3 regions of the Yersinia kristensenii genome follow, and region 2 is predicted to be linked to each of the others. Evidence: predicted binding sites of a transcription regulator. Region 2 holds the regulator's gene; each other region holds the start of a gene.

Region 1 (7,453 bases), 780 kb from region 2:
GTTAGCTTAGCCACCGACGAACCAACCGCCAAAGGGTGCGGGTGCGCACCCTTGTGGAATCCAGCGCTTCGCACGTATCGCCTGCTCACTGCGTGGGTTCCCTTACTCATCGTTTCGGCTGACGGAACGGGCCGATTCACTCCTGTTCAAGCGGCCCTCGCTCGGCGTCCATACCTCGCGTCCTACCTCCACTCTTCACTCGGCGGCTCAAATGTGCTTTTTAAGATCAAAACCTAAAAACAGGGTTTTGAATGGGCTTTTGACCTTGAGCGCAATCAGGAATATTGCCGACAAGGATGGAGGGTAGAGTGAGCGGCCATGGACGACCGCGAAAAGCGCGCTTGAGCAGGAGCAAATTGCGCTGGCTCGTCAGCCCGAAAGACGTAGGAGGTTTACCCACAGGGCAATATTTCGCGCAAGCCGCAGGTGCAGGAGGGCCAGCTAGCCCTCCTGCTCGGTTGAGGCTACTGGGATTAAGTGGTCACTGAAATTCTAACAACCGAAATAATGATCCGTGCTCTACCAGCCGAAACAAAAGATAATCGGGGGAATTTCTTCCCCCAAAATCAAACGCTAACCGGTATTACGCATCCCTGCCGCCACACCTGCAATAGTCACCATCAATGCTTGCTCAACGCGGGCATCTGGGTGTTCTTGCTGACGCGAGCGGTGCAGTAACTCGGCTTGCAACACGTTTAATGGGTCGGTATAGACATTACGCAGCGCGATAGACTCGGCAATCCACGGTAAATCCGCCATCAAATGGTCATCGTTGGCAATGGCCAGCACCACTTTAATATCGGCCTCCAATTGGTCGCGTAGTTGCTGGCCCAATGGCCACAATGATTTATCCACCAGACGTTGGTCATAATATTCAGCCAGCCACAAATCGGCTTTGGCGAACACCATTTCCAGCATACCAATGCGGGTTGAGAAGAATGGCCAGTCACGGCACATAGTGGCTAACTCTTCCCGTTTACCGGCGTCGATAGCTTTTTGTAAACCAGCCCCCGCGCCCAGCCAGGCGGGCAACATCAGGCGGTTTTGCGTCCAGGCGAAAATCCACGGAATAGCACGCAGGCTTTCTACTCCGCCATTCGGGCGGCGCTTGGCTGGGCGCGAACCTAATGGCAATTTGCCTAATTCCAGTTCTGGCGTCGCAGCACGGAAGTAAGGAACAAACTCAGGATTTTCACGCACATAGCCGCGATACATCTCACAAGAGGCATCAGACAGAATATCCATCACTTCATTCCATTCTTTCTTCGGCTCTGGCGGCGGCAACAAATTGGCTTCCAGCACTGCACTGGCGTACAGAGCCAAACTGCTGATAGTGACTTCCGGTAAGCCAAACTTAAAGCGAATCATCTCGCCTTGTTCAGTGACACGTAAGCCGCCTTTCAGGCTGCCCGGAGGCTGAGAAAGCAAAGCCGCATGCGCCGGTGCGCCACCACGGCCGATAGAACCGCCACGGCCATGGAACAGTGTCAGAGAGATTCCGGCTTTCTCGCAGGTTTTGATGAGAGCATCCTGCGCGCGATATTGCGCCCAAGAAGCAGCCATCACACCGGCATCTTTCGCCGAGTCAGAATAGCCAATCATCACCATTTGTTTGCCTTGGATCAGGCCGCGATACCAGTCGATATTCAATAGCTGGGTCATTACATCGTCAGCATTGTTAAGATCATCGAGAGTTTCAAACAATGGCGCGACAGGCAGAGTGAACGGACAACCGGCTTCTTTCAGCAATAAATGCACCGCCAGCACGTCCGATGGAACTTTAGCCATAGAAATCACGTAAGCGGCGATTGAACCTTGTGGAGCTTCGGCAATGACCCGGCAGGTTTCCAGCACTTCTTGGGTATCGGCACTCGGTTCCCATTTCAGTGGAACCAATGGGCGCTTGGAGTTCAACTCCCGGATCAAGAAGGCTTGTTTGTCCGCCTCAGACCAGCTTTCATAATCGCCCAGACCTAAATAGCGGGTCAGTTCAGCAATAGCGTCGGTATGGCGGGTACTTTCCTGACGCACATCAATACGCACCAGCGGCACACCAAAACAGCGCACGCGGCGCAGGGTATCCAGTAATTGGCCGTTGGCGATGATTTCCATGCCACAAGCTTTTAGTGATTGATAACAGGCGTATAGCGGGTCCCACAGTTGGTCATTACTGACCAAGAGATCCGTTGGCGGCAAGACACGTTCGCCTTTCAGGCGGTCTTCCAGATAGGCTTGGGTGTTGGTCAACTGAGTGCGTACGCGCTTCATCAGCTCACGATAAGGTTCGAGCACCTCTTCGCCACCGGCCAATTCGCGCAGTTCTGGCGTACATTCCGACATTGAAAGTTCTGATACCAAAACCTGAATATCCCGCAGGAACAAATCGGTGGCTTTCCAGCGGCTCAGTAGCAGCACATGGCGGGTAATTTCGGCCGTGACATTCGGGTTACCGTCGCGGTCGCCGCCCATCCATGAAGTGAAGCGGATTGGCACGGCTTCTACCGGCAAGCGGTAATCGAGAGAGTTTTGCAGCTGCTCGTTAAACTCACGCAGGAAAGCGGGTACCCCTTCCCATAAGCTGTTTTCGACCACAGCAAAGCCCCATTTGGCTTCATCAACCGGGGATGGGCGAATTTTACGAATTTCGTCGGTATGCCATGATTGTGCAACCAACTGCCGCAAACGACGCATGATCTTGTTGCGTTCGTAATCGGCTAAATCATTATGATCCAACTGGCTCAGGCAGGTATTCACTTCGACCAGTTTATGAATCAGGGTTCGGCGGGTAATTTCGGTTGGGTGAGCCGTCAACACCAGCTCAATGGACAACTCATCAACCGCGCTGCGCATGTCTTGCTCACTCAGCTTTTTGTCTTTCAAGCGGGTGAATAGCTGGGCCAGGGCTTCCGGGTTACTTGCGGCTTCACCATGTGGCGAAATGCTGTGATATTGCTCCGCCGTATTCGTCAAATTGAGGAATTGGCTAAAAGCACGGGCTACCGGCAGCAGCTCGTCGTTGGACAGATTTTGCAGTGTCGTCAGCAATTCCTGACGGCTTGCTTCATTACCAGCACGCGAAGATTTAGATAATTTACGGATGGTTTCTACCCGATCAAGAATGTGCTCGCCAAGCGCTTCCTTGATGGTATCCCCGAGTAGTTTGCCGAGCATACTGACGTTACTTCGCATTGCGGAATATTGTTCGTTCATATGATCTCTTTTAGTACCCTTCGCAACTTGCTGGATATGTAAATTAGTTTCACCCAAAAGGCAGAGATGGACAAATCCACTCGCCACGTTCAATTCCATACCCCAATTGACACTATTTTTAGCAAAAAAACATCATTTTTAGGGATATTGCTGAAATTTAATTACTAGGGCCACGTTATCAGTTTAGCTAATCAGCAATATTGATCCGCCTACCCCATAAGGGTTATTTCTGTTGGCAGAAATGGTTAACTAACTGACCAATCAGCTCGCGGGTTGGCTCAATAAAGGCCATATCAATAAATTCATCCGGCTGATGGGCCTGATTGATAGAACCTGGCCCCAACACCAATGTCGGGCAAATTTGCTGAATAAATGGCGCTTCGGTGCAGTAGTTCACCACCGCCGTGCGCTCACCCAGCAATTTCTCGATAACCCCGACCATATGATGGTCGGTCGGACACTCATAGCCCGGAATCGGCGGATGCAGTTCATCAATACTCAAGCGGCCCGGCCAGCGCGCACTGACGGGGGCCAGTGCTTCAGTCATCAACTCATCCAGATCACTTAATGTCAGCCCTGGCAGCGGGCGGATATCCATATGTAATTCACAGCAAGCACAGATACGGTTTGCAGCATCACCCCCATTAATATGACCGAAATTCATAGTCGGGTAGGGGATAGCAAATGCTGGGTTGTTATAGCGCTCTTGCAGCGTGGTGCGCAGCTTCATAAGCTCAGTAATGGATTCATGCATCAAATCAATAGCATTCACACCGCGGGCCGGATCACTGGAATGACCGGACTGACCGGTAATGCGGATAGCATTGGAAATATGCCCTTTGTGCGCCCGCACGGGTTGCAGCGAGGTTGGCTCACCAATAATGGCAAAGTCAGGGCGCAGCTGGGTGGAGGCAGCAAAATAGCGCGCGCCCGCCATGGTGGTCTCTTCATCGGCCGTCGCCAAAATATACAGTGGCTTGCTTAATGTGCTGGCATCGATATCGCGCACTGCATCGAGAATAAAGGCAAAGAAGCCTTTCATGTCGGCAGTACCCAAACCATACAATTTATTGTCATGCTCGGTTAGCGTGAACGGATCGCGCGTCCATCGCCCTTCATCATAAGGTACGGTGTCGGTATGACCCGCCAGCAGTAGCCCGCCGCGACCTTCTCCGCTGTTTTTCTCGCCAACCGCGTTTTCGCCAATAGAAGCAAGCAGGTTAAATTTGTGGCGTGTGCCCGGTACCGGCTGGATTTCGACGCGAAAACCCAAATCTGCAAACCATCCGGCCAACAAGTTGATTAACGCCTCATTGCTTTGATCGAGGGCGCTATCGGTTGCGCTGATCGATGGCGTCGCGATTAACGCCCGATACAGCTCAATAAATGGAGGTAATTTCATCTTCACTGTTGACAGCCTTTGGTTAGGATAGTATCAATATTCATGCATTAATTATGAATAAAAATACAGTAAGCTTGAGCGTAAGGGAACCTAAAAACACCCTTAAATTGACGAAAAAGTCAATACTCAATCACGTGGGGGAACAGTAAGACCTTGCTGATAACCCAAATGCCGGTTTTGACTACTTATGTCTTTATACCAATTAAATTTATACCCAATGTAATTGGAGTTGCAGGTAGGCAGCAAGCGAAAGACAAATTGGTTGTAAACCATTTTGAACAGCGCTTGCGCTGGCTCGTAGGGTGAGCCTCTGATAAGGCTCATAATCCCGATGAGCTGACACTGGTCAGTGATTCGGGTGAATAAGCGTAGCTAACAACCCCGCAGCTTCAAGTACGAAGGGCAAGGTGAACTGAACCCATGTTGAATACGCTAATTGTAGGTGCCAGTGGCTACGCCGGAGCAGAACTTACGGCTTACCTGAATCGTCACCCACATATGAACATAACCGCTTTAGCGGTTTCAGCGCAAAGTGCAGATGCAGGAAAATTACTTTCTGATCTGCATCCGCAACTAAAAGGCATTATTGATCTTCCGCTACAACCCTTGCTGGATGTGGCTCAGGCAGCAAAAGGGGTGGATGTTGTCTTCCTCGCTACTGCTCATGAAGTCAGCCATGATTTAGCGCCACAATTCCTGGCGGCGGGGTGTGTGGTATTCGATCTCTCTGGCGCATTCCGGGTTCAGGATGCGGCGTTTTATAGCCAATATTACGGTTTTGAGCATCAACATGCCGATTGGCTGGCCAAAGCGGTCTATGGGCTAGCTGAATGGCAGGCTGAAAAAATTAAGCAGGCTCAATTGATTGCGGTGCCGGGTTGTTATCCCACCGCATCCCAACTGGCGCTTAAACCGTTGGTCGATGGCGATTTACTCCATGATGCACAGTGGCCAGTGATTAACGCGGTCAGCGGTGTCAGTGGCGCGGGACGTAAAGCCAGCATGGGCAACAGTTTCTGTGAAGTGAGTTTGCAGCCGTATGGTTTGTTTAATCATCGCCATCAGCCAGAAATTGTTGCTCACCTTGGCACGCCGGTCATTTTTACCCCGCATTTGGGGAATTTCGCCCGCGGTATTTTGGCAACAATTACCTGCCGCCTGAAAGCGGGTGTAACGGCACAAGATATCGCCGAGGCATACCATAATGCTTACCAGGATAAACCACTGGTTCGGCTGTATAAACAAGGTGTTCCGGCACTGAAGGCGGTAGTCGGCTTACCTTTCTGTGATATCGGTTTCTCTGTGCAGGGCGAGCATTTAATTATTGTCGCGACAGAAGATAACCTGCTGAAAGGGGCCGCGGCGCAGGCCGTGCAATGTATGAATATACGTTTTGGCTTTGCGGAAACCCAATCCCTGTTGTAGGTCACTGGGGGGTGTAACAGCGTCGAAACTGACATTTTATCCAATTATATTGAGGCGAAACATGATGAACCCGTTGGTCATTAAATTAGGTGGCGTGTTGCTGGACAGCGAAGAAGCGCTGGAGCGCCTGTTTACTGCATTGGTGACCTACCGCGAGAAGCATGAGCGCCCGTTGGTGATTATGCACGGTGGTGGTTGTCTGGTTGATGATTTGATGAAAAAACTCGCGTTGCCGGTAGTAAAGAAAAACGGCCTGCGGGTGACTCCAGCCGATCAGATTGACATTATTACCGGTGCATTAGCCGGTACCGCCAACAAAACGTTGCTGGCCTGGGCGGTGAAGCATGACATCAATGCTGTTGGCTTATGCTTGGGTGATGGTCATACCGTGTCGGTCATACCGCTGGAGGCGGAACTGGGCCATGTGGGTAAAGCCGCAGCGGGCTCACCGGCTTTAGTACAAACCTTACTGGCCGCAAATTACATGCCAATCATCAGCTCTATTGGTATTACCGTCGATGGCAAATTGATGAATGTCAATGCCGATCAAGCGGCAACAGCCTTGGCCGCGACACTGGGAGCCGATTTGATTTTGCTGTCGGATGTCAGCGGGATTCTAGATGGTAAAGGCCAGCGTATTGCTGAAATGACCGCACAAAAAGCCGAGCAATTGATTGCTCAGGGCATCATTACTGATGGTATGGTGGTCAAAGTGAATGCGGCGCTGGATGCCGCTCGTTCATTGGGCCGCCCGGTGGATATCGCCAGTTGGCGTCATGCAGACCAGTTACCGGCACTGTTTAACGGTGTGCCGATTGGCACGCGTATTCTGGCCTAAATACCCTTCTTATTTGAAGTTGCAGCGGTGTTAGCGGCTCTTACTCACCCGAATCACTGACTTGAGTCAGCTCAACGGGATTCGTGTGTTTGCTGCCTTGCTGCCACTCCAACTACTTTGGGTATATTATGAGTTTTTATTCTGAAACTAGGGAAGAAAGATTATGGCATTGTGGGGCGGGCGGTTCAGTCAGGCGGCAGATCAGCGTTTTAAGCAATTTAATGATTCTCTGCGGTTTGATTACCGGCTGGCAGAGCAGGATATTATCGGTTCTGTTGCCTGGTCGAAAGCACTGGTCACGGTTGGCGTTTTAACACCAATCGAACAGCAACAACTTGAGCAGGCACTTTCTGTTTTATTAGAGGAAGTACAGGCCGATCCACAGGCTATTTTAGCCAGTGATGCGGAAGATATACACAGCTGGGTTGAAACCAAACTGATAGATAAGGTCGGCGATTTAGGCAAGAAATTGCACACCGGGCGCAGCCGTAACGACCAAGTGGCGACTGACCTGAAATTGTGGTGCAAATTCCAGATAACCGAATTAAAAACCGCGGTGCAGCAGTTGCAGCAAGCGC
Region 2 (7,453 bases):
TGAAAAATAACCGCTGGCTTTGCGAGTGGGAACAATGCAATTGCACATAAAGTGTACAACAATAATAAGATTTGTTGCGATGCCATACGCCTTAATAGCACTTTCTGGGCAACACCATAACTCACCCAGACAACCGCGGCACAAACCCCCAATACCACGCCAAGAGTGTAATCAGTCAAACGAGTAAAAATTTCATGCAAACTGGTGTTAAAAAATAACATCAGGCCACAAATCAGCATAATCGCACCAATAATCTGGTTGATGCGCATCCGCTCTTTTAAAATCAGCACACTGGCAACCATCATCCCGACGGGTGAAAGTTGCCCAATGACCTGAGATGTGGTCGGGCTGAGATATTGTAATGATGAACTGAAGAAGATGAAATTCCCCAGCAAGCCACAGGTCGCAATAATCAGTAACACCAACCAGCGACGTTGGCTAAAAAGTTTAAGCGAGGGCAACTGACGACGTGAAGCCAGAATAATTCCCAAGCCGATAGCCGCCATCATAAAACGATACCAAACAATGGTATAAGGCTCCATGACCTCGAGCACTTGCTTCATTGCGATCGGCAAGGCACCCCAGAATACGGCAGTGGTCAGTGCCAAAAAAATACCTAAACCAGCCTGCTGCTTCGTATCCATTTTTTACCAGGGGGGTTAACCCAGAAATGTAAAAAGCCCCGCAACGAAATTGCAGGGCTTACATCTATTTACAGGACGCGAAAAACTTATTCAGCTTCGATGCTGATAAATTTACGGTTTTTCGGACCTTTAACTTCGAACTTGACTTTACCGTCAGCCAAAGCAAACAGAGTATGGTCTTTGCCGCAACCAACGTTGATGCCTGCATGGAACTTAGTGCCACGCTGACGAACGATGATGCTGCCTGCCAGAACTGCTTCGCCGCCAAAACGTTTTACGCCAAGACGTTTACTTTCGGAGTCACGACCGTTACGAGTCGAGCCACCAGCCTTTTTATGTGCCATTTATCCGCTCTCCTAAATCTTAAGCGCTGATGCCGGTGATTTTGACATCAGTGAACCACTGACGATGACCTTGCTGCTTACGGTAATGCTTACGACGACGGAATTTAACAATCTTAATCTTCTCGCCACGACCGTGAGCAACTATTTCAGCCTTGATCTTGCCACCATCGACTAAAGGAGCGCCGATACTGATTTCTTCACCGTTAGCAATCATCAGAACTTGGTCAAACTCAACAGTTTCACCAGTTGCGATGTCCAGCTTTTCCAGGCGAATGGTCTGACCTTCGCTTACTCGGTGTTGTTTACCACCACTTTGGAAAACCGCGTACATATAAAACTCCGCTTTCCGCGCACTCCACTTTTGTAGTCCAGAGCGCACTATAAATATTCACAATAGGGCGCGAATTCTACGCAAAAATGTAGTGAATGACAAGTATATAATCAGCCCAAGAGAAGAAAAAAAGCACAGTTTCTTACATCTCGTTTATTTGATGGATTTTTCAAGTACAATCATAGTCTCAGGGAACGTCATGTAATAATGTGGGCGGTAATCTCATCGCAGTTAAAGAGAAAAACAGCTGAATATAACAATGAACCTAGAAAAGATTATCGACTTAACCGCGCCAGATATGGCGGCTGTAAACACAACCATTCTCGACCAATTGAACTCTGATGTTGTTCTCATCAATCAATTGGGCCATTACATTATCAGTGGCGGCGGCAAACGAATTCGCCCCATGATCGCTGTTTTGGTGGCTCGAGCGCTTGGCTATCAAGGGACCAAACATATCACGGTCGCAGCATTGATTGAATTTATTCATACAGCCACTCTGCTGCATGATGATGTCGTCGATGAATCCGATATGCGTCGAGGTAAGGCTACGGCCAACGCCGCCTTTGGTAATGCTGCCAGTGTATTGGTGGGCGATTATATCTATACGCGCTCATTCCAGATGATGACCAGCCTTGAATCACTGCGGGTGCTTACATTGATGTCAGCAGCCACGAACGTGATTGCTGAAGGTGAGGTTTTGCAGTTAATGAATTGCAATAATCCGGACATCACCGAAGAAAACTATATGCAGGTCATCTATAGCAAGACAGCGCGCTTGTTCGAAGCGGCTTCACAGTCTGCGGCTATATTGTCTGACGCCACGCCAGAGCAGGAGCTCACATTACAGAATTATGGCCGCTATCTGGGCACCGCTTTCCAACTTATCGACGACTTGCTGGATTACAGTTCCGATGGCACCACTTTGGGTAAAAATACCGGTGATGACCTCAATGAAGGCAAGCCGACACTCCCCTTACTGCATGCCATGCGTAATGGGACGTCAGAGCAAGCCGCAATGATTCGGCAAGCCATTGAAGAAGGAAATGGCCGCCATTTACTGGAGCCAGTATTAGTGGCTATGCAGCAGTGCGGCTCACTGGACTACACCCGTCAGCGCGCCGAGGAAGAAGCCGATAAAGCCATTGCTGCTTTGCAGATTCTCCCTGAAAGCGAATATCGACTGGCACTGGAAGGGTTGGCCCACATTGCTGTTCAACGCTCGTTTTAAGAAACCATTAGGAAACTCTGGCGTATTATGCCGGAGTTTTCTTTTTTGACACCAAAACAGTGAAAGACACATAAATACTTTGATATTAAAGAATTAAATACCCTAAATATATTATGTTTCATTTATGACAAAAGCTGTACCTGGCCCGCCATTATCCACGCTCATCTATCGTTAGTCGTTCTATTAAGCTTTTAGCGCCCTCACGAAAAATAAATGCGATAACTTGTTCACGCTCAGCCGCGGTAAAACGATAATACGCTTCAACCCATAGCACCAGAGGGTCCTGTCGCGTTGCCGTATATTGAGCTGGCTCTTCTCTTAACTGTAATGAATTCAATATAGTGACAGGTAAACTCTCAATGTGATACTCGACAGCCTTACCCTGAACACCACGGCGGCGGCGCTGTTCCCATCCCTCACGTTTAGCCATGAGGTTGACCCCTTGTGGTGATGACGGTAACCCATCAAGACCTGCCAATTCCTTAGCGGCAAACCACTCTTTTTTCATGGTGTTGCTTCCTAATATGCGTTATGACACAAAAAAGGAATATTTAGAAAACATTTAAAATCTTTCAGAAAATAAATGTTAGTATACTTCTAAATGATTACTTTCTGTTCATCGTACGATTAACAATGTACCGTTATTTATATCACTAACACGTCAGCGGCTTAGAAAAAAAAAGGATTAAAGATGATTTTAAGGAAATCTGATTGGCACCCTGCCGACATCATTGCTGCACTACGTAAGAAAGACACCACTCTGGCGGCGGTCTCTCGCAAAGCAGGTTTAAGTTCATCCACACTGGCTAATGCGCTAACACGCCCTTGGCCCAAGGGGGAATGGTTGATTGCAGAATGCCTGGACATTCATCCTTCCGAAATTTGGCCAACACGCTATTTTGATTCAAAAACCGGTGCCCTTATCGACCGAAAAGTGAGGATTCGCCAGCCTGTTGCCCAGGCATAAAAAAACCGCCAATAAACGACTTTGGCGGTTGATGGTGTCATTTCAGGGGCTACTTTAGCCCCTGCTACACAGATTTATTTGACGAACTGCTCGCCTAACTCAATATCTTTGTGCAGGACATCTAGCATACTTTCCAGCGCTTGTTGTTCAAAAGCACTCAATTTGCCGATATCTTTACGTTCTGCTACGCCGTTTTTGCCCAATAGAATTGGCTGAGCAAAGAAGCGGGCATATTTGCCATCGCCTTCAACGTAAGAACATTCCACAACATTGCTTTCGCCTTGCAGAGCGCGAACCAAAGAAAGACCAAAGCGCGCCGCAGCTTGCCCCATAGACAGGGTCGCTGACCCACCACCGGCTTTCGCTTCAACCACTTCAGTACCTGCATTCTGGATACGTTTTGTCAGATCAATAACTTCTTGTTCTGTGAAGGTGATACCTGGAATCTGTGAAAGTAATGGCAGGATGGTCACACCTGAGTGGCCACCAATAACCGGCACTTCGATATCCTGAGGTTGCTTACCTTTCAGTTCAGCCACAAAGGTATTTGAGCGAATGGCATCCAGTGTGGTAATACCGAATAATTTGTTTTTGTCGTAAACACCGGCTTTTTTCAGCACTTCTGCTGCAATAGCAACCGTGGTATTAACGGGGTTAGTAATGATACCAATTAATGCTTTCGGGCAAGTACGCGCAATTTGCTCAACCAGGTTACGCACGATACCGGCGTTAACATTGAACAAATCTGAACGGTCCATACCAGGTTTACGTGCTACACCCGCAGAGATCAGAACAATATCTGCCCCTACCAGGGCTGGAGTAGCATCTTCACCGCTGAAGCCTTTAATATTAACAGCGGTCGGGATATGGCTCAGATCAACCGCAACACCAGGGGTCACTGGGGCGATATCGTATAATGAGAGATCTGAACCTGAAGGAAGCTGGGTCTTGAGTAGAAGAGCGAGGGCCTGGCCGATACCACCAGCGGCACCGAGAACTGCAACTTTCATCCTATACTCCTTATTATATTTAATTTAAATTTGCCGTGAATTCATCTATTTACGAACCTTAATTTATTGCGATTTTAAACACAATCTATTAACAGTCAGATTGAGATATCACGCATCAAAAAGGCGCATAAGGTTTGTATATTTTAGAGTAAATCGCTTATTCATTAATGATATAGCGCACATTATTCTAAAATTCCTCGCAGTATTCATGACAGGTTAATCGGCGGTTACATTACACCCTTTTTTCACATCAAAACAACATCATTTTAATAACATTTTAGCTACTCAAACCAAATGTTAATAAAAGCTTATTTAGCATAATTGTAACAGTAAGATGATGTTAACATTCCAGCGTACCTTGATATCAGGGCTTTTATCGCCAATACTCCATAGTCATGTTGCATAAAAATTCATTTATATGCATAATAATCCTATTCACGATTGACTGTTCAGGGCATAAACAATGCGTAACCCCGCCAAACAAGAAGATCTTATCAAGGCGTTTAAAGCGTTATTGAAAGAAGAAAAATTCAGTTCTCAAGGTGAAATCGTTTTAGCCTTGCAGGAAGAAGGTTTCGAAAATATTAACCAGTCCAAAGTTTCGCGTATGTTGACCAAATTTGGTGCCGTCAGAACGCGTAATGCAAAAATGGAGATGGTTTATTGTTTACCGGCTGAATTAGGGGTTCCGACAACCAGCAGCCCACTAAAAAACTTGGTATTGGATGTCGACTATAACGATTCGGTAGTCGTGATTAATACCAGCCCAGGAGCGGCACAGTTGATCGCCCGCCTGCTGGACTCATTAGGTAAAGCGGAAGGTATTCTTGGCAGTATTGCTGGTGACGACACCATTTTCACTACGCCGGCCAGAGGTTTCACTGTCGAACAGTTACATGAAGCTATCCTCCGTTTGTTCGAACAAGAACTTTAACTCGGTATTTATCTGGTGCGGCGTGATGATGCGCCGCATTATGCTTTTGATCCCTTTCTCTCTATTCCCTTTTCATCGACCTCTTTAACCCTAACCAGGGTATCTGACTCCCTATTTCTCTCTAAGCCACAAAATAATTCTGTTTTCCTCTTATTTGCGGTCAAACCCACCATACGCTTTCGCACTTTTAGTCAAAAACACTCATTTCATTGAAATAAATACCTTTTTTAACAAACATGCTGTTTTTTAATCATTTTTTATTCCTTTTAGTTCTTAAAAAGTAATAACAACAGGTAAAGTGACGTTAAATATTATTAGCGAGCTATTAATATTCTTAGTTACTAGATGTATACTCATTTTCGTGACGTAAATCACACTTCCTTTGAAGTGATAAAAGAATAAATAGAGGCAATAAAATGAAAGTTAAAACTGCTATCGCGACCATGAGCATTCTATCTGCACTGTCATTTGGTGTTTTTGCAGCTGATTCCATCAGTGAAAGCCAAGCCACGAACTTACAGCCGATGGGAACTATTACCGTCAGTGGCTTGAATGGCGCACCTTCTGATATCCGTCAGGCGCTGTCTGAGAAAGCAGATGCCATGGGTGCTAAAGCTTACAAAGTGATTGAAGCTCGTGAAGAGAATAATTGGCATGCTACTGCCAAGATCTATCAATAATCGCTTTTACCAATAATGGTTAAGTTGGCCGCCATCGGTAATAAACACCTGAAGAATGGCGGCGAAATCACCATTAAAATTCACGTTAAATAAACAGTAAAATCAACAAGCCAAAAGCACCAAAATACATGATAAGCGTTTTTGGGTTGTTAAATCTTATCCAGGATAATCATCATGAAAATCAAAACAACTCTAACAGCTTTAAGCTTACTTTCTGTTGTCGCTTTCGGCGCATCAGCAGCACAATCAGTTGATGCAGCTCAAGCAAGCAAAATGACTGATTTGGGGGCTATTAGTGTTAGCGGCATTACTGGCGCACCTTCTGATATTGAGCAGGCAATTGCCGATAAAGCAGATAGCAAAGGCGCTACCGCTTACAAAATCATTGGCATTAATGATGACAATGGCTGGCACGCAACAGCTAAGATTTATAAATAAGCATAAGCGCTAAGAATGAAAGTAAATGCCCCGCTCGTAGGGGCATACTTTCCAGCATGATGGTTTATTCAATCTGTTGAAACATTCATTTCCAGCATATTGAATAGAGTATCGATTGAAACAAGTTGGTGAATTAAATCAGCACCGCAACAAAATAATCCCTCGTCGTCTATCCGACGAACCCTTTTACCCCCGCTTTGCGGGGGATTTTTTTATCCAGTTTATTCCTGAGCTTGAGCTTGGTGCTCTGCTTTTTGGCTCAAAGCATTCAATAACTTGTCGTGAATCCCACCAAAACCGCCGTTACTCATCACCAGAATGTGATCTCCTGGTTGCGCTGTTTTGACAACCATATCAACTAACGTATCAATATCAGCACTCCAATGCGCTGGCTGAATACAGGCCTCGGCAACTTCGACCACTTGCCAAGGAATATGCTGCGGCTGGAACAGGAACACTTCATCAGCTCGGCCCAATGAAGGCGCCAGTTCGTTTTTACACATCCCTAACTTCATGGTGTTAGAACGCGGTTCTAATACAGCCAAAATTCGTGCAGTTCCACCCACTTTGCTGCGCAGGGCCGCCAGTGTCGCGAGAATTGCCGTGGGGTGATGAGCAAAATCATCATAAACCGTGACCCCATGAGCTTCACCGCGTAATTCTAATCGGCGGCGCGCATTAATAAAATCACCCAGCGCCCGACAAGCATCTGCCGGTAACACGCCCACATGACGAGCGGCGGCAATGGCCATCAAACCATTATGCATATTATGCTCACCCACCAATGACCAGCTGACCTCGCCCACTAATTCATTGTCGAGGAACACTTCATAGACACTGGCATCTACCGCAACTTTACGTGCAAACCAACTAC
Region 3 (7,453 bases), 1.5 Mb from region 2:
TGCTGGAACCTTTGGATTTCAGTCAGCCGATCGAACAAGACTGGCTGACTGAACAGTTACAGCAACAAGGTTTTGGCGAACAATGGTCACCTATGTTGTATCAATGGCTAAATGACATTGTACAAACCCCTCTGAATGAAACTGGGGTGACATTGGCGGAATTGACACCACAGAGTAAGCAGGCTGAATTGCAATTTTATTTGCCGATAGACGCATTACTGCAAGCCCGAGAGTTAGACACCTTAATCAAGCGCTATGACCCACTTTCTCGTCAGTGCCCTGCATTGGATTTTCAGCAAGTCCGTGGGATGCTAAAAGGATTTATTGATCTGGTTTTCTGCTGGCAGGGGAAATATTACTTATTGGATTATAAATCCAATTGGTTGGGAGAAGACAGCAGCGCTTACACCAATGAGGCGATGGTCCAAGCCATGGCAGAGCATCGCTATGATTTGCAATATCAGCTTTATACTCTGGCATTACATCGCTATTTACGTCATCGACTGGAAGATTATGACTATCAGCGCGACTTTGGTGGCGTCATTTATCTCTTCCTGCGGGGTATTGATAGCCAACATCCGGGGAATGGTATTTTTAGTTGTCGTCCTGACTGGGAGCTGATTGAAAGAATGGATTGTCTATTCAGTGGTCGTGAGGTAGAACGGCACATTGGCGATAAAAGTGGTATTGCGACTACCGGTGAGGGCACATCAATATGATGACGTTACTGGAGCAGGCGGTTCGTGACCACTTACTCCGCCCGCTGGATATTCAGTTCTCACGGATGATAGCGGGTGATAATGCCCCTATGCTGCAATTGGCAGCGGCTGTTCTGAGTGCCGAAGCTGGTGCTGGACATGTATGTTTGCCACTCAGCTATTTGCAGCCAGATCAGCTATTTGGCGGGCGGCAGCCAGCACTAGCGCAAGCGCTGTGGCAGGCAATTGGTGCGCCGGATCAATTACATTGGATGCAAACACTCAATAACTCTCCAGCCGTCAGTGATGGCACACTGCCCACACCGCTAGTTTTGCAAAATGACCGTTTGTATCTACAACGGATGTGGCAATACGAAGGGGATGTGGTGCGTTTTATGGCCAGTGACAATACGGCGTCATTTATCAATGAAACCAGAGATGTGAACGAGGCATTATTAAGAGAGACGCTCGACCGCCTATTTGGGCCAGCGAGCACTGAGGTCGACTGGCAAAAGTTGGCTGCCGCTGTTGCCGCTACCCGCCGTATTTCCGTGATTTCCGGTGGCCCAGGGACAGGTAAAACGACCACAGTCGCCAAATTATTGACTGCGCTGATACAACTTAGCCAAGGACAACGTTTGCGTATTCAACTTGCTGCACCCACCGGTAAAGCTGCTGCACGTTTGACGGAATCACTGGGCAAAGCCATTCGCCAACTCTCACTGACTGACGATGAACGTAAGTTATTCCCCGACCAGGCATCCACATTGCACCGTTTGTTGGGCGCGCAACCTAATAGCCAGCGCCTACGTTATCACCGTGGTAACCCCCTAAATCTTGATGTGCTGGTGGTCGATGAAGCATCAATGGTGGATTTGCCTATGATGGCGCGGCTAATTGCAGCATTGCCAGCCAAAGCTCAGGTGATTTTTCTCGGTGACCGTGACCAATTGGCTTCGGTAGAAGCAGGGGCAGTGCTGGGCGACATATGCCGTTTTGCTGAGTTGGGTTACAGCGAATCACGGGCGGAACAACTAACTCGCTTAACAGGATGCACATTGGCGGGAAATATCCCGATTGGTGATGTGCAGACAGATACAGTCAATGTCCGTGATAGCTTGTGTTTGTTGCGTAAGAGCTACCGCTTTGATGAGAAATCCGGGATTGGACAACTTGCTTTAGCGGTGAATGCCGGAAGGTATCGGGATGCATTATCTGTTTTAAACGGTGCATATTCCGATATTGAAAATTTCTCATTGGCAGATTCAGACGATTATCAGGTATTGCTGGAAGACTGTGCTGCGGGCTATCGGCACTATCTCGAACTGGCCGCAGCAGGTGTTCATGCAGTTGAGGTGCTGGCCGCATTTGGGCGCTATCAATTATTGTGTGCATTACGATCCGGGCCATTTGGTGTCAGCGGCTTAAATGAGCGCATTGAACAACTATTGCATCGCAAGCGGTTAATTGAGCGAACACCAGGGCCATCGGGACGTTGGTATGTTGGCAGGCCGGTGATGATAGGGCTAAATGACAGCGCACTTGGTTTATTCAACGGCGATATTGGCATTGCTTTATATGACAGTGAGGGCGAGTTGCGAGTGCATTTCCAATTACCAGACGGCAATATAAAATCTGTGCAACCGAGCCGTCTTCCCAGCCATGAAACCGCTTATGCTATGACAGTGCATAAATCTCAAGGCTCGGAGTTTGAACATACGGCATTGGTTTTACCCAATACATTCATGCCCGTGTTAACTCGCGAATTGGTCTATACCGCCATTACCCGCGCCCGTCAGCGTTTGACATTGTATTGTAGTGATACGGTATTGAGCCACGCGATCCGGACACCTACACATCGTGTTAGCGGATTAGTAGAACGTTTGAATCAATTGACCTGAAAATATTGAAAGGGCAAATGCCCTTTCAGATTACAAATCTGCCAGCAGAATCTTTGAGCGGCGTTGATAATTATACAACTCTTGCTTCTGAATCGGTAACACGTCAACTTCGGCGGGAGTAAAACCGCGTTCCTGGAACCAGTGAATACTGCGGGTGGTTAACACAAACAGCTTTTTAAGGCCCATTTGGCGCGCCTGATTAGCCACTCGTTTTAACAGCATTTCACCTCGGGAGGAGCTGCGATAATCCGGATGTACCGCGACACAGGCCATCTCCCCGATCTGTTCCTCGGGGAAGGGATAAAGCGCGGCACAGGCAATGGTCAAATTATCCCGTTCGATAATGGTGAACTTGTCTATTTCCATCTCTAGTTGCTCGCGCGAACGGCGCACCAAAATACCTTGTTGTTCCAGCGGGCGAATCAGCTCCAATATGCCACCAATATCATTAATGGTGGCACGACGAACTTGTTCCGCACTCTCCATCACAATCTGGGTGCCGATACCATCACGGGAGAAGAGTTCTTGCACTAATGCCCCATCTTCCTGATAACTCAGTAAATGGCTGCGGCGTACTCCGCTGCGGCAAGCTTTTACAGCCCCACGCAGAAAACGTACCGTCCCAGAGTTGTAATCGCCTTCTTGCTCCAGATCTTCAATCCGTTTTTGAGCATCATTCGGGAACAGTTCTGAAATAATATTGCCGTCGTTATCTGTTACCCCTTGGGATGAACAAAAACCAATCATTTTTTCGGCTTTCAGTTTGATAGCTAGCTGAGTCGCCACTTCTTCCGAGGTCAGATTAAAGCTCTCGCCAGTTACTGACACCGCAACAGGCCCCAGCAACACAATAGCGCCATTGTCTAATTGGCGATGAATCGCTTCTTCATCTATTCGGCGGATACGGCCGCTGTGGCAATAATCCACACCATCATCTACACCCAAGGGCTGAGCAATAATAAAGTTGCCGCTGACCACATTTATATGCGCGCCCTGGAGCGGGGTATTATTCAAACTCATTGATAATCTGGCAGTAATATCCAATTGCAATAAACCCGCCGCCTGCTTGACCATTTCCAACGTCCGGGCATCAGTGACTCGGGTATGCTTGTGATAAATAGGTTCGTAGTGATGCTGTGCCAGATTGTTGTCGATTTGTGGACGAGCGCCATAGACCACAACCAGCCTGATCCCAAGGCTATGCAATAAGCCTATATCGTTAACGATACTAGAAAAGTTTTCATGCTCAATTGCCTCGCCACCCAGCATGACCACAAATGTCTTGCCGCGGTGCGCATTTATATAGGGAACTGAGTGACGAAATCCCTGGACCAGTTCAGTACTACGTTCCTTCACGGCAGATCCTCTTTGAATTTTTATTCGGTATTTTTGTATTTTTATTCTTTTTTGGCCCGGATGGCAAGCAAGAAATTGCTTTTAAATGCATATGTATGGCGTATCTGTATTAATAAGTTGAATCACATAAAAATGATTTTCTAATGACAGCATGGGATCGATTCGTTAAAGTTTTTCCTCGTGAGTTTTTTTGTTCTATTTTTATTCATATTTTGGTCGTTACTTTGGAGTTACATGGCAGATTCAAATCATAATTCTGGGCGTCGCCGTCTACTACACGATGCTGCTGCAGCCTGGCTACTGAGTGTCAGTCGGGTTGGATTTGCTGCTTCTTCACATATTATTGCCGTCAGGATTTGGCCCTCATCAACCTATACCCGGGTAACGCTGGAATCCAGTACCCCGCTTAAATATCGTCAATTTGCGCTAGCGAATCCGGACCGGATTGTGGTTGATATTGAAGGTGTGCATCTTAATAGCGTACTGAAAGAGATTACCAAGCAAGTTCAGTCTGGAGACCCTTACCTCAAGCAGGCGCGGGTCGGGCAGTTTGATAAAAATACTGTCCGGTTGGTTTTAGAGTTGAAGCAAAGTATTAGTCCGCAACTTTTTACCCTTAAACCTTTTGCTGAGTTCAAAAATCGCCTGGTGGTGGATCTTTATCCACAAGAGGGGAAAACCTCGGCTGAAGATGATCCGTTGCTGGCATTATTAGAAGATTACAATAAAGGCAATGTGGAACGCACTTTACCGGTAGAAGCGCCCAAAGCGGGTAAAGCAGGGCGAGATAGGCCGATTGTTATCATGTTAGATCCTGGACACGGCGGAGAAGACCCTGGGGCCATTGGCCGTAATAAAACTCGTGAGAAAGATATTGTGCTGCAAATTGCCCGTCGATTGCAGGCTTTAATCAAGAAAGAATCGAATATGCGGGTATTTATGACTCGCAATGAAGATGTCTTTATTCCCTTGAAAGTGCGGGTAGCTAAAGCCCGCAAGCTTCGTGCGGATTTATTCATTTCGATCCATGCCGATGCCTTTACCAGCCAGGCCGCTAGAGGCTCCTCTGTCTTTGCGCTATCAACCAAAGGAGCAACCAGTACCGCTGCGCGTTTCTTGGCACAAACACAGAATGAGTCAGACCAGATTGGCGGGGTCAGCAAGAGTGGTGATCGCTATCTCGACCATACCATGATTGATTTACTGCAAACGGCGACTATCAATGACAGCCTGAAATTTGGTAAAGAAGTGCTGAATCGTATGGGGAAAATTAATAAACTCCACAAAAATCGTGTTGACCAAGCGGGTTTTGCCGTCTTGAAAGCACCTGATATTCCATCAATTTTGGTAGAAACGGCGTTTATCAGTAATTTGGAAGAAGAGCGAAAGTTGCGAACCAGCCATTTTCAGCAGCAAGTTGCTGAGTCCATCTTTGCAGGTATCAAAGCTTATTTTGCCAATGGTGGGGCGATGGCCCGGCTTTAGTATGTTGTACGTTGCTATTGATTGATACATATAGCTTAAATAATTCGAGTTGCAGGAAGGCGGCAACTGAGATACAAATCGGTCGGGAACCGATTTGAACAGCATTTATGCTGCCCGGAGGGTGTGCCTCAGGGATGAGGCATATTCATCCCGATGAGTTGACGCGAGTCAATGATTCGGATTAACGAAAGCAGCCAACGCACATGCGGCTTGAAGTATGACGGGTATAACGCCAGAAATAAAAAAACACCCTTAAGGGTGTCTGATGGCGATATGAAATGATTAAGAATTGGTTGCGGGGGCCGGATTTGAACCGACGACCTTCGGGTTATGAGCCCGACGAGCTACCAGGCTGCTCCACCCCGCGTCCGTCTTAATACTTTTTCTATCTGACTACTTTGTGACTTAATGATGTAATTGGTTGCGGGGGCCGGATTTGAACCGACGACCTTCGGGTTATGAGCCCGACGAGCTACCAGGCTGCTCCACCCCGCGTCCGTCATTACATTTTACTGCTATCTTTACTACTGAACAAGTATTCTACCTAATTCATCTTAACTTTCAAGACTATCGGACGACATTTGATACTGCTGGTAGCCAGTATCGGTTGGTTGCGGGGGCCGGATTTGAACCGACGACCTTCGGGTTATGAGCCCGACGAGCTACCAGGCTGCTCCACCCCGCGTCCGATTGAGCGCACTATACTCTGGATGAGATCTGTTGCAAGTAGTTTTGCCACTTAATTAAGGTAAATAGGGTTTTTCGATTAATTTATCAACTATCTGTTTCCTTTTTCCCCACAATGGCGTCAGGGGATTTTTTTCTGCATGCTGATTCCTTTATCTATAGGCGTTTGTTATCGTTCGCCGGTAGATAAAATCCAGTAGATAAAATAAGTAAGAGAAGGCGTGAAATGACAAGTCGTTGGGGCAAATACCTACTGAGTGGAATAATGATTGCTGTTTTGGCCGGTTGCCAATCTCGGCCAACCGATCGTGGGCAGCAATATAAAGATGGGCGTCTTGAGCATCCACTGGAGTTGGTGAATGAACCTCACGCAACAGGTAAGCCAGTCAACGCCAAAGATTTTTCTGATCAGGTGAAAGTGATTAACCAATCTTCACCAGGCCTGTATAACCGCAACAGCAGCACCTTTAATGCGGTTGAAAATTGGATGTTAGCCGGAGCAGATACCAGTAAGTTAAGTCTGTTTGGGCTGAATGCCTATCAGATGGAAGGGGTAGATAATTTCGGTAATGTTCAATTTACCGGTTACTACACGCCGGTACTGCAAGCTCGCTATACACCACAAGGCGAATTCCGCCATCCACTTTATCGTATGCCGGCTAAAGGAAAGCGCCGTCTACCCGATCGCGCAGCTATATATTCAGGCGCATTGGATAATAACAATTTAATTATCGCGTACACCAATTCGTTGGTGGATAACTTTATGATGGAAGTGCAGGGCAGTGGCTATGTTGACTACGGTGATGGACGGCCACTGACCTTCTTCGGGTATGCGGGTAAAAATGGTCATGCTTACCGCAGTATCGGTAAAGTGCTGATTGACCGCGGTGAAGTCGCCAGAGCGGATATGTCGATGCAAGCTATCCGCCATTGGGCTGAAACTCACAGCGAAGCTGAGGTCAGAGAGCTATTAGAGCAGAATCCGTCCTTTGTCTTCTTCAAACCGGAAATGTATGCGCCGGTGAAAGGGGCCAGTGCGGTTCCATTGATTGCCAAAGCGTCGGTCGCCTCTGACCGTTCACTGATTCCACCGGGCACCACATTATTGGCTGAGGTTCCCTTATTAGACGAGAAAGGGAAATTTACCGGCCAATATCAGATGCGGTTGATGGTGGCGCTGGATGTGGGCGGAGCCATTAAAGGCCAACATTTCGATATTTATCAGGGAATTGGTCACGAAGCGGGTCAGGCTGCTGGTTTCTACAACCATTATGGCCGGGTTTGGGTGCTGAAAAATGCGCAAAGTAGCGGGCCACTGTTTACGGC

Evidence for each region. The regulator ArgR, encoded in region 2, controls arginine synthesis, uptake and breakdown. The targets are predictions, from matches to a motif close to ANTGAATAAAAATACANT.
Region 1: argE (acetylornithine deacetylase) is a predicted target of ArgR. The motif match lies at 4,665-4,682, and genes of this name have one in related genera.
Region 3: argA (amino-acid N-acetyltransferase) is a predicted target of ArgR. The motif match lies at 4,148-4,165, and genes of this name have one in related genera.

What each region holds. Positions count from the first base shown of each region.
Region 1 is NZ_UHIY01000001.1:1,613,614-1,621,066, forward strand. Features, by position in the region: gene ppc (phosphoenolpyruvate carboxylase) at 574-3,210, opposite strand; gene argE (acetylornithine deacetylase) at 3,434-4,612, opposite strand; gene argC (N-acetyl-gamma-glutamyl-phosphate reductase) at 5,033-6,037, shown strand; gene argB (acetylglutamate kinase) at 6,102-6,875, shown strand; gene argH (argininosuccinate lyase) at 7,039-7,453, shown strand, end outside.
Region 2 is NZ_UHIY01000001.1:831,781-839,233, forward strand. Features, by position in the region: gene DX162_RS03825 (DMT family transporter) at 1-644, opposite strand, end outside; gene rpmA (50S ribosomal protein L27) at 731-988, opposite strand; gene rplU (50S ribosomal protein L21) at 1,008-1,319, opposite strand; gene ispB (octaprenyl diphosphate synthase) at 1,579-2,550, shown strand; gene DX162_RS03845 (DNA-binding protein) at 2,702-3,058, opposite strand; gene DX162_RS03850 (helix-turn-helix domain-containing protein) at 3,242-3,517, shown strand; gene mdh (malate dehydrogenase) at 3,592-4,527, opposite strand; gene argR (transcriptional regulator ArgR) at 4,991-5,461, shown strand; gene yhcN (peroxide/acid stress response protein YhcN) at 5,878-6,141, shown strand; gene DX162_RS03870 (YdgH/BhsA/McbA-like domain containing protein) at 6,316-6,579, shown strand; gene mpl (UDP-N-acetylmuramate:L-alanyl-gamma-D-glutamyl-meso-diaminopimelate ligase) at 6,801-7,453, opposite strand, start outside.
Region 3 is NZ_UHIY01000001.1:2,293,139-2,300,591, forward strand. Features, by position in the region: gene recB (exodeoxyribonuclease V subunit beta) at 1-719, shown strand, start outside; gene recD (exodeoxyribonuclease V subunit alpha) at 719-2,599, shown strand; gene argA (amino-acid N-acetyltransferase) at 2,630-3,955, opposite strand; gene amiC (N-acetylmuramoyl-L-alanine amidase AmiC) at 4,190-5,440, shown strand; tRNA gene DX162_RS10480 (tRNA-Met) at 5,731-5,807, opposite strand; tRNA gene DX162_RS10485 (tRNA-Met) at 5,859-5,935, opposite strand; tRNA gene DX162_RS10490 (tRNA-Met) at 6,049-6,125, opposite strand; gene mltA (murein transglycosylase A) at 6,354-7,453, shown strand, end outside.